One region of the Methylobacterium sp. D54C genome, then DNA from elsewhere that is predicted to be linked to it. Evidence: riboswitches for the same ligand, from Rfam matches in the RefSeq annotation. Region 1 holds a riboswitch; the other holds the start of a gene.
What was found. Region 1 has a riboswitch for cobalamin ahead of ACLBYB_RS29460 (TonB-dependent siderophore receptor). Riboswitches for the same ligand answer to the same signal wherever they lie in the genome.
Positions count from the first base shown of each region.

Region 2: linked by a shared signal. The riboswitch ahead of ACLBYB_RS11785 (CbtB domain-containing protein) and the one ahead of ACLBYB_RS29460 (TonB-dependent siderophore receptor) in region 1 are both predicted to bind cobalamin.

Region 1 covers NZ_JBKFAK010000031.1:9,325-14,632, forward strand. The annotation lists gene ACLBYB_RS29455 (DUF1624 domain-containing protein) at 1-480, opposite strand, end outside; gene ACLBYB_RS29460 (TonB-dependent siderophore receptor) at 480-2,399, opposite strand; cobalamin riboswitch at 2,719-2,910, opposite strand; gene ACLBYB_RS29465 (hypothetical protein) at 3,077-3,544, opposite strand; gene ACLBYB_RS29470 (LexA family protein) at 3,721-4,149, shown strand; gene ACLBYB_RS29475 (Y-family DNA polymerase) at 4,146-5,308, shown strand, end outside.
Region 2 covers NZ_JBKFAK010000004.1:105,290-110,597, reverse strand. The annotation lists gene cobW (cobalamin biosynthesis protein CobW) at 19-1,053, opposite strand; gene ACLBYB_RS11795 (DUF1636 domain-containing protein) at 1,050-1,451, opposite strand; gene ACLBYB_RS11790 (CbtA family protein) at 1,444-2,196, opposite strand; gene ACLBYB_RS11785 (CbtB domain-containing protein) at 2,213-2,395, opposite strand; cobalamin riboswitch at 2,431-2,625, opposite strand; gene ACLBYB_RS11780 (discoidin domain-containing protein) at 2,787-4,151, shown strand; gene ACLBYB_RS11775 (S10 family peptidase) at 4,174-5,308, opposite strand, start outside.

The DNA of each region.
Region 1 (5,308 bases):
CAGCGTCCCGACCGCGAATAACGCCGAGCGCGGCAGGCCGATCATCGCCGCCAGGACGATCATGCACACGCCGATGCACCAGATCACCTGAAGCCAAAGCGTCGGGCTGGCGACGCCCCAGTACAGCTCCGAGAGGTAGAAGACCTCCAGAGCCATCAGCACGAGGCCGCGCTTCACGAGGTAGGCGCGCGTCTCCGCCAGGGTGTGCCGGGTGCTGAACAGGTACGCTGCCACCCCCGTCAGCGCGATGAAGATCGGCGCGCACAGGCTGACCGCGAGGCGCGCGAGATACAGGCCCGGCAGGGCGGTCCTGGCATCCATTGGGTCGGCGACCGGCACGTGCAGGAACCAGGTTTCACGCAGGTGGTCGAGGAGCATCAGCACCATTACCAGCCCGCGCAGGGCATCGATTGAGACGATGCGTCCGGTCAGGGCCGATTTCTCTGTCGACTCTTCCAGCGTTCTCGGATGCACGCTCATCAGAAGCGCGCCGTCATGCTGACGGTCACCCGCCGGGGCTCGCCGACGCCGACCCAGAAGGCGTTGTAGGAGCGTTCGTAGTAGGTCTCGTCGAAGATGTTATCGACGTTGAGCCCGAAGCGCAGGTTCTCGTAGCGGTAGTAGGCCAGGGCGTCGGTCAGCACGTAACCCGGGAGCCGGAACCGCTCGTTGCCGCTGTCCCCGAGACGCGAGCCGACGGCCCGGACGCCGCCGCCGAAGCCGAAGCCCTTCCAGTCGCCGGCCTGGACCTCATAGACGCCGAGCAGGCTGCCGGAGTGGCGCGGGATGTTGAGGAGCGGCGAGCCGACCCGCAGGACCTCGTCGCGGGTCACCGCTGCGTCGATGAAGGCGTAACCGCCGATCACCCGGAACTCGGGCGTCACCTGTCCGACGAAGCTTAGGTCGAAGCCCTGGCTCCGCACCGCCCCGGCGGCGATCTGGAAGAAGAAGTCCCTCGGGTCGGTCGTGAGGACGTTCTCCTTCTCGATGTGGAAGGCCGCGCCGGTCACGCTCAACCCGGTGAAGAGGTCGAGCTTGACGCCTGCCTCGTAGCCGAAGCCGGTCTCGGGGGCGAAGGGTCGTGTCGCAATGTCGAAGCCGGTGTTAGGCCGGAACGAGGCCGCCACGTTGCTGTAGAACGAGAGGAAGGACAGCGGCTGGTAGACGAGACCCGCACGCGGTGAGAAGCCGGTCCGGTCCTGCTCCGTGCGCTCGTTGCCAACCTTGTCGCGGAAGGTCTGGTTGTAGAAGTCGGTTCGGTTGCCGAGGAGCAGCCTCCACTCGGGGCTCAGCGCGATCTGGTCCTGCACGTAGACGGCGGTGTTCCCGACGTTCTCGCTCGCGCTGTAGCGCCGCGTAAAGGGCGGCTTGGGCTGGCCGTAGACCGGGTTGAACAGGTCGATGGCGAAGGGGTCGAGCCGCGGCGTCGAGCGCAGCAGGTTCTCGGTGCTGTTGTAGCGCTCGTGCTCAAGGCCGAGCAGCACGGTGTGGGCGAACGGCCCGGTGTCGAAGTGCCCCACGAGCTCGGCCTGACCGATGGCCACGCCCCACGTGAAGTCGTGCCGGCGGAACTCGCGCAGCAGGGTGCGCCCGTCGTCGAGAAGGCCGGTCGCGCCGGTCTGCAGGCCGGTCAGGCTGCCGGTGTTGAAGTGGCCGGCGACCCTGAGCTGCCAGTCGGCATTGAAGGCGTGATCGAGGCGGATCTGCAGGATCCCGGCTTCTGACACGGAGTCGTCGCCCGGCTCACCGAAGAAGCGGGAGCGCGGTACGAGGCCAAGGCGGTTGTTCACCGCCACCGTCCCGCGGTCGAAGGTCTGGCGGTTGCGCAGGTACTGCGCCTCGACGGTCAACTTGGTGTCCGGGCTGATCAGCCAGCTCACCACGGGCGCAGCCAGGACGCGGTCGCCGTCGACGAAATCGCGGAAGCTGTCCTGCCTCGCGAGCGCGCCGTTGAAGCGGTAGAGGACGGTGCCTTCCTCGTTCAGTGGCCCGCCGGCGTCGACGGTGGTGCGTGCCGTTCCGAAGCTCCCGAACAGCGTGCCCATTTCGACGAAGGGCAAGGCCACGGGCTGCTTGGTCAGGATGTTGATGGTGCCGCCCGGGTCGCTGCGTCCATAGAGTGCCCCGCTCGGTCCCTTGAGCACCTCGATGGACTGCACGTTCTGGGTGTCCGGCGCGCCGTTGTAGCCCCGGGCAATGTTGAAGCCGTTGAAGAAGATATCCTGGGTGGCGAAGCCGCGCACCGAGTAGAGCGCGAGGTTCTGGGCGCCGAAATCGTTCTGCTTGCCGACTCCCGGAACGTAGTCGAGGGCGCGCTCGACGCGCGTGGCGGCGGTGTCCCGCAGGACCTCCTGGGGCACGACGTCGACCTGCTGGGGCAGCGAGAGCCGCGGCGTCACGGTCTTCGTCCCGCTGTAGAGATCCTTGACTTGGTAGGTCGGTGCGGCGGTGTAGCTGCCCTCGACCGAGAGCGGATCGAGAACCACAGCGGCCGCTGCCTCGGCAGGGTCTCCCTGGGCCAGCGTCGGAGATGCGCCCGGAAGGGTAAGCGCGAGCGTGGCGACGCATGCGCGAAACCGCCTTTTGGAAATCGAACGGTACACAGGCCTAGGACCTCGGGACGGCAGTGGCACGTCACCGCGAACGAGGCCTCGCCAGCCGCGCTGGCGCACGGCCGTCTCGACACCCGTCAGGACCACCCCGCCCGACGCGTTTCGCGTGTGACCACGGCTGACGGCAGGTCTCCTGGCTCGCGGGTCGCCGCCCTCGCACCGTCTTCCCGGGGTGACCCAGTGACATGGTGGTGAAGGGCTCGCCGCTTACAGTTGCGGGGGCAGCCGTGGCTTCGGGGATAGCCCCAACCACGTTCCCTTTTGATCCCCGGAGGGAACCGTCAAGGTTGAGCTACGCTTCACGAGAATGTGAGTCAACGCACCGGCTGCTGCCGTTCGACCGGCTCCTGTGAAAGGGCACGCGTGAGGTCGAGGTGACCTGAGTTGCGTCGGCGGAGTGATGACACCTCAAGCTATCCCTGGGCGGGATCGGGAACGCGCGGCGACGGCGCCAACAGGCTCGCCTACTCGACCTTCAGCCGCTTGGCTGCAGCGGGGCAAAGCATCTTGAACTGCTCGACCATGGGCGGCATGCCCGACGCGCACGAGGTGTCGGCGTCAGCCCCGACTGGGAAGCGGGCCTTCCTGACCTGCCCATCGCTGTAACGGTAGCCGACCGTGCCGGTTCGGCAGTTCGCCTCCGCGGTCATCGTGGCTCGGCCTTCGCTCCGTAAGTAATTCGCGACACACTGAGCCGTCGTGAGCTTGCCACCGAACTGCTTGGTTTCCCCGCCGGGGTCGCGTTCGCAATACTCCTGCAGGTCGGCCTTGGTGACGATGCCGCGCATCGTGGCCCGCGCCGTATCGATGCCGTCGCGCTCGACGACCGTGCCGTTCCAGCCTTTGCAGGAGGCGAGCGGGAAATCCCCCGCCGCCAGCGTCGGCGTCACCAAAAAGGGCAAGGCCGCAAGCGCGTAAACGGTGATCCTCAATGGCGTTCCTCCGGCGCGGTCTAGACCGAAGCGGCTCTGACGGTATCTCTTCGGCAAGCGCCAATTCCATTTATCCACAGGCGTCCACACCGGCTCATTGTCGCAAGCTCGGCCGCTTGCGAGGAACCGCCGCCGCATGTTCCTATTTTGTTCTGTTAGATTCGCGGAGCAAAAACATGCAAGCCAGCGGCATTACCATTGGCCTGCCCATGCCGGTGCCCCTCCTGGCTCGACCAGTCAGGGCGGGCTTCCCCAGCCCGGCGGACGATTTCATCGAGGACGAGATCGACCTTCAGCGTCTGCTCATCGCCAACCGGCCGGCGACCTTCCTGGTGCGGGTGGCGGGCGACAGCATGGTGCTGGCCCGCCTTTTCGACGGAGACCTCGCGGTGGTCGACCGCTCGCTCACGCCGCGAAACGGCGACATCGTCGTGGTCGATATCGACGGCGAGCGCTCCTTCAAGGTCTGGCGCCGCCAGGGGCATCGGGTGCACCTGGCTTTCGCCAATCCCCGTTTTCCGGAGTTCCGGCTTTCTCCCGGAGCAGAGGTGGAGGTCTGGGGCGTCGTCTCCGGCTCGATCAACCCGAGGCGCCGGAGCGAGTGAGCGCCCGGGCCTACGCCCTCTCCGACGGCAACTCGTTCTATTGCTCCTGCGAGCGCGTGTTCGACGCCCGCTTGGCCCGCGTGCCCGTGATCGTGCTGAGCAACAACGACGGCTGCGCCATCGCCCGCACCGCCGAGGCCAAGGCCCTCGGCATCCGCATGGGAGAGCCGTACTTCAAGATCCGCGACATGTGCCGGTCCCGGGGCGTGCGAGTCTACTCGTCGAACTATGCTCTGTACGGCGACATGTCCGCCCGGGTGAACACGGTCTACCGGGGCTTCTCTCCGCGCATCGAGATCTACTCCATCGACGAAAGCTTCCTCGACCTGTCCGACGTCCGGGAGCGGGACCGAGTGCCGCTCGCTCGGGACATGCGTGAGACCGTGCGAGCCTGGACTGGCATCCCGACCTGCGTCGGGATCGGCCCGACCAAGACGCTGGCGAAGCTCGCCAACCACGTCGCCAAGAAGGTGCCGGAGCTCGGCGGGGTTTGCGACCTGACAGACCCGGTCCAGTACGAGCACTGGATGGTCCGCATCCCGCCCGAGGACATCTGGGGCGTCGGACCGGCCAACGCCCGCAAGCTGGAGGCCCTGGGCTGCGAGAGCGTCGCCGACGTGCGCGACCTCGACACCCGGGCGGTGCGCAAGGCCATGACCGTGGTCGGGGAGCGGCTCGTCATGGAATTGCGGGGCATGGCCTGCCTCGACCTGGAGGAGGTCGCACCGACCCGGAAGGGCTGCGCGGTGACCCGCAGTTTCTCCGACCGCGTCGAGGACCTCGCTACCATGGAACAGGCCGTCGCCACCCACGCCGCCAGGCTGGGCGAGAAGCTGCGCGCCGGGGGCCTCGGGACCGACCACGTCACGGTCTTCTTCCACACATCCGAGCACGACCGGGACCGGCCGCAGCGGTCGGTCTCGTCGGTGGTGACCCTGCCGGAGGCGTCGAACGACACCCTCGTGCTCGTGAAGGCCTGCCTGCACGGGGTCCGGAAGACCTGGCGCGACGGCTACCGCTATTCCAAGGCCGGGGTCGTCACCACGGACCTGGTACCCCTGGCGGCCTCGCAGCGGGCCTTCCCGGGGCTGGGGCAAATGGACCGGGAATACGGGGCGGCGCTGATGGGCGCCCTCGACGCCTGCAATCGCCGGTTCGG
Region 2 (5,308 bases), on a different contig from region 1:
GGGCGTGCGCGACCGGCCTCATCCCGCGATGGCCGCCGCGACGGCGTCCTTGTCGAAGCCTTTGAGGCCGATCACCACCAGCGTCCCGTCGCGGGCTTCCCCGGCCCGCCAGGGGCGGTCGAAATGATGGGTCACGCGTCGGCCGACACCCTGCACCACGAGGCGCATCGGCTTGCCCTCGACCTCGGCGAAGCCCTTGATGCGCAGGACGCCGGCGGCCTCGGCCGCCGCCTCGACCCGTGCCGCGAGATCCCCCGCGGTCACCGCCGGGCGCACCGGCAGCGCCACGGTCTCGAAATCGTCGTGGTCATGGTCCTCGCCCTCGCCGTGATGCGAGGGTCGGGCGTCGAGATCGTCCTCGGCGGCCGCGCCGAGGCCGAGCAGCACCCGCGGGTCGATCGCGCCGTTCTCGGTCTCGACCACCTTCACGGCGCGGGGCAGGTGCCCCTCGACCTCGGCGCGGACCCGCGCCCGCGTCGCGGCGTCGATCAGGTCGGCCTTGTTGACGACCACGAGGTCGGCGCAGAGGAGCTGGTCCTCGAACACCTCCTCCAGGGGGTTGTCGTGGTCGACCGACTGGTCGGCGGCCCGCTGGGCCGCCAGGGCCTCCGGATCCTCCGCGAAGGCGCCCGAGGCCACCGCCGGGCCGTCGACCACCGCGACCACGCCGTCGACGGTCACCCGCGAGCGGATCGCCGGCCACTGGAACGCCTGGACCAGCGGCTTCGGCAGGGCGAGGCCGGAGGTCTCGATCAGGATGTGCTCCGGCGGCTCGGCGCGACCGAGAAGGGTCTCTAGCGCCGGCACGAAATCGTCCGCGACCGTGCAGCAGATGCAGCCGTTCGGCAGCTCGACGATGGCGTCCTCGGTGCAGCCCTCGACGCCGCAGGCGGCCAGGAAGGACTTGTCGAAGCCGATGTCGCCGAACTCGTTCACCAGGATCGCGAGGCGGCGCCCCTTGGCGTTCTCCACCACGTGGCGGACGAGGGTCGTCTTGCCGGCCCCAAGGAAGCCGGTGACGATGGTGCAGGGGATCTTGTTCACGAGGGTCATTCCGCGGGCTCCAGGGTGCCGGCGGGGACCGGGCGGGGTTCTGGGAAAGGGGGGATGCGGGCGATCACGCCCTTGCGGAACGCCTCCGGACGCTCGCGCCAGGGCACGATGCCGTCCGGGGTCGCCGCGTAGGCGGCGAGCCCGCCGAGGATGATCTCGGCCGAGGCGGCCGGATCCATGTCGCCGTAGACGTAGGTCCAGCGGTCGGCCGCGGCGACCGCCACGGTGCAGGGCCGCTTGCAGACCGACAGGCACTCCACCGCCTCGACCCGCAGGTCCGGCGTGGCGCCGCTCCGCGCCCGGAGCGCCTCCAGCAGGCGGGCCCCGGCGCGGGGGCCGTCGGGGTCGTCGTCCGGCCGGCGGCAGGTGGTGCAGACGTAGAGAACGGTCTCAGGCACGGGCCGCTCCCCGATCCGCGCCGCGGGCGAAGGCCTGCCACGCCCAGCCGAGCCCCAGCCCGATCAGGATCCAGAACACGAAGCTGATCGCGAGCGACCGCGCGGCGAATTGCGCGGCGAGCGCGGCCGGAAGTTCGGACGCGGCCTCGGGCGCCTGCGGGGCACCGACGACGTGCGGCGCGATGATCAGGACGAGCCCCCCGAGGATCGTGATCAGCGCGCGGCGGATGGTGATCAGGTAGAGCCCCATCCCGGTCGCCGCGGCGGTCATCACCCACCACGCCTGCCGTGTCGCGAGCGGGGCCGCCGCGCTGCCGGGCAGTTCCGGCGGCAGGCCGAGGCCCGGCGCGAGGGCGACGCTGGCGAAGGCGGCCACCGCGAAGGCGAGGCCGACCTGCGGCGTGGGCTCGCGGCCGCAGGCGAGCATCACCGCGCCGAGCAGCAGCGCGTAGCCGACGCCGCCCACGAGGGTCGCGAGCCCGGTGAAGGCCATCCGCGGCAGGCCGGGCGCGGGCTGCCATTCCGGCGCGGCGTCGGGCGCGGCGTGGTCGTGCCCGGCATGGGCCAGCACGATCGGGAACGCCCTGACCGGGAGCGCCTTGGCAGCCCGGTTCGGCGCCTCCTGCTGCTCGTAGCGCTCGGCCGCGACGATCAGCGGCGAGGTCAGCGTGAGTTCGAGGCCCGTCACGATGGCAGCCGCGAAGAAGCCGGCGGCGAGGGCCGCCGACAGGAGCCGGATGATCATCCCTGGTCCGGGGACGTCAGTGGCAGGGGAAGTTCTGGGTGTGCCGGAAATCGTGCGCCGCGTTGTGGAGCGCGATCGCCGGCGAGAAGCCCGCCATGAACAGCAGGCCGAGGCCCAGCACGGCCGCGAGTGCGACGGCGATCGGGCGCTCCGCGGCGCGGGTGCCGGCGGCGACGGGGGCGAGGGTTTGCGTCGTCATCAGAAGCGTCTCCAGCCGCCCCACCGGCGGCATTGCGGGATCCTGTCGCGACGGCAGGTCTCCTGGCTCGCGGCTCGGCGCGCCCACCGCCTTCCCGGATCGCTCCGGTGGCGCTTGGCGGGCGCTCGCCGCTCACAGTTGCGGGGGCAGCCGCGGAATCGGGGCTTCAAACCCCTCACCGCATTCCCTTTTCACCCCGTCTCCGGGGCACCGTCGCCCGGCCGTTGTAGACGCATGACCGCCGGGACACAACGGAGCGGCGCCGGATCGCGGCCGTTTCCCGCGCCCGCCCCGCGATCGGGGCGGGCTTGACGGCCGCGCCCCGGAGCGGGCACCGCCGCACCCGATACCCGCCCGGCCCCGGCGCGGGCGCTGAACTCCCGGAGACCCGATGGCCCCGACAGACGATCCGACCCCGGTCCTCGTCGATCTCGCGGCCGGCCGTGAGCCGCGGATCGTCTCCGATGCGGGCACGGGAACGACGTGGCTCGAGGTCGACCTCGGCGGCCGCTTCCCGATCCATTCCGTCGCCCTGCGGCCGGGGGAGGGGGCGGTTCCCGCGGAGCCCGGCGACGTCGCGGTGGCGGTCTCGCAGGACGGCGTGACGTGGGCCGAGCCGGACCTCGCCGGCTGGACCGCGACCTCGGACGCCCTCGTCGCCGCGATCGTCCCCGACGAGCGGGCCTGGGCGCGCGCGGTCCGGATCGCCGCGCCCGAACCGGCCCGGATCGCCGGCATCGGCATCCGAGCCGACGAGGCCGCGGTCGACCTGATCGCGCTGCGGGCGATGCTCGGCCTCGACGTGACGCTCCTGAACGAGAAGCCCGGCGCCAACGTCTACGTCACCTACGCGCTCCAGTCGGCGCCCGACCGCGCCAGCCATGCCCTGGTCGGCCTGTCGCTGTTCGAGAACGGCGCCTTCGGCAACTGCCTCGTCCAGTACATCATCGCGGTGTCCATCGCGAAGTCGCTCAACCTGAAATACATCAAGGTGCCCAAGGTCGACCGCAGCAAGGTGATCTTCCTGACCGAGCGGCTGACCTGCGACGGCATCACCTTCATCCCGCCGGACGAGCCGCTGCCGGCGGACGGCTACTTCCTGTCGGGCCTGTATTTCGACCCGACGCAGTTCGAGCGCGTGACCGCGCTGCGGGGGCCGACGGATTCGCGCGCGATCGTGCAGAGCGTGATCCGGCCGCTGTTCAACGGCCTGCCGAAGAGCTTCCCGGTGAAGCCCCACGACCAACTCCTGATCCACATCCGGTCGGGCGACATCTTCAGCACCTGGGTCGATCCGCACTATCCGCAGCCGCCCTTCGCGTTCTACCGGATGGTCATCGACCGGCTCATGGCCGAGCGTCGGATCCGCTCGGTCAAGCTCGTCTTCGAGAACAGACTGAACCCGGTCATCGCCGAGGTGGAGGCGTACGCCGAGCGGCGCGGGTTGCCGGTGGAGATCCAGAGCGAGTCGCTGATCTCCGACGTCGCGGCGCTCGTGAACGGCCGCTACCTCGTCTTCGGGCTGGGGACCTTCGGGCCGGGGATCTGCCACCTCTCGGACCACGTCGAGCAGGTCTTCTACTTCGCGTCGAACTGGCCGCAGGGCTTCCAGTCGATCCCCACCATCGGGAAGGTGGTCGAGGTCCGCGATCTCGAGGGCCGCTACATGAAGGTCGGCGAGTGGCAGAACACCGACGCGCAGCGCCGGACGATGGTGGATTACCCGGCCGAGGCCCTCGCCTTCGACGACGCGTGACCGGCTTGGCGGGCCGGAGGCGCTACGGCGCCGTCCGGAGATGCTCGGCGGGGGCTCCGGCCGGACGGGTCGAGCCGGCGTCGCGCACCTTCAGGGCGTCCGTGTACATCCGCTCCACGTCCGTCCGGAAGGCGGCGCGCGAGTCCGGTCGCGTGTAGAACATGTGCCCGCCCGGATAGACCGCGAGGCTCAGGCGGCCGGCGGCGTAGGCGGGGACCTGCGCCAGCAGGAGCTTCGAGGCGAAGTAGGGCGTCACCAGGTCGGTGAAGCCGTGCGCCACGAGGACGCGCATGTGCCCGTCGAGCGCCAGATCGCCCTTCAGGTTCGACAGGACCTCGGGTGCCTGCCGGCCCGAGCCCCAGTTCCAGCCGCGATTGACGGCGTTGTTCAGGAGCTCGTAGCGCATGTTGGTCACCGGCCATTTCAGCGTCCGCGCGTAGAGGTCGAGCATCGCGCTCGTCAGCGGTGCCTGGAGGGCGGTGAGCTGGGGATCCTCGAAGCTCGACTGGGCGGCGTCCGGGTTCGGGTCCCAGCCGGTGATGCCGGTGTCGTAGGCGCTGGTCACGCGGCCCTCGGCGCGGTCGATCTCGCGCTGGACGCTCCGGGTCGAGAGGCGCGCCGCCTGGGCACGCACCAGGGCGGGGTCGAGACCGACGAGGGGCGCGACCTTCTCGGTCATCCGGGCGACGGCGGCCGTGTCGCTCGGCCCCTTGAGCAGGTCGCTCAGGTACGGGCCCGAGGCGTAGGCCTCCGCGTCGCCGAGCAGGGTTGGCGTCGGCACCGTGCCGGCCCGCTCGAGCGCGCCCGCCGCCAGCGAGGGCAGCTTCAGCACGTAGCCCCACGGGTTGGCCCGCGGCGTCTCCAGCCACGCGAAATCGAGCACCGGCGAGAGCAGCACCATGCCGGACAGGCCGACGCCGATCTCCTCCTGGAGCTTCTCGGCGATCAGCGGGCCGCGGAAGCCGCCGTAGCTCTCGCCGACGAAGAATTTCGGGCTCGCCATGCGGTCGTTGACGCGCAGGTAGCGCGCGATGGTCGCCGCCAGAGTCGAGGCGTCGGAATCGATCGACCAGTAGGCCTTGCCGTTCCCGTCCGCGGCCCGGCTGTACCCGGTCCCCACGGGATCGAGGAAGATGAGGTCGGTGAAGCCGAGCCAC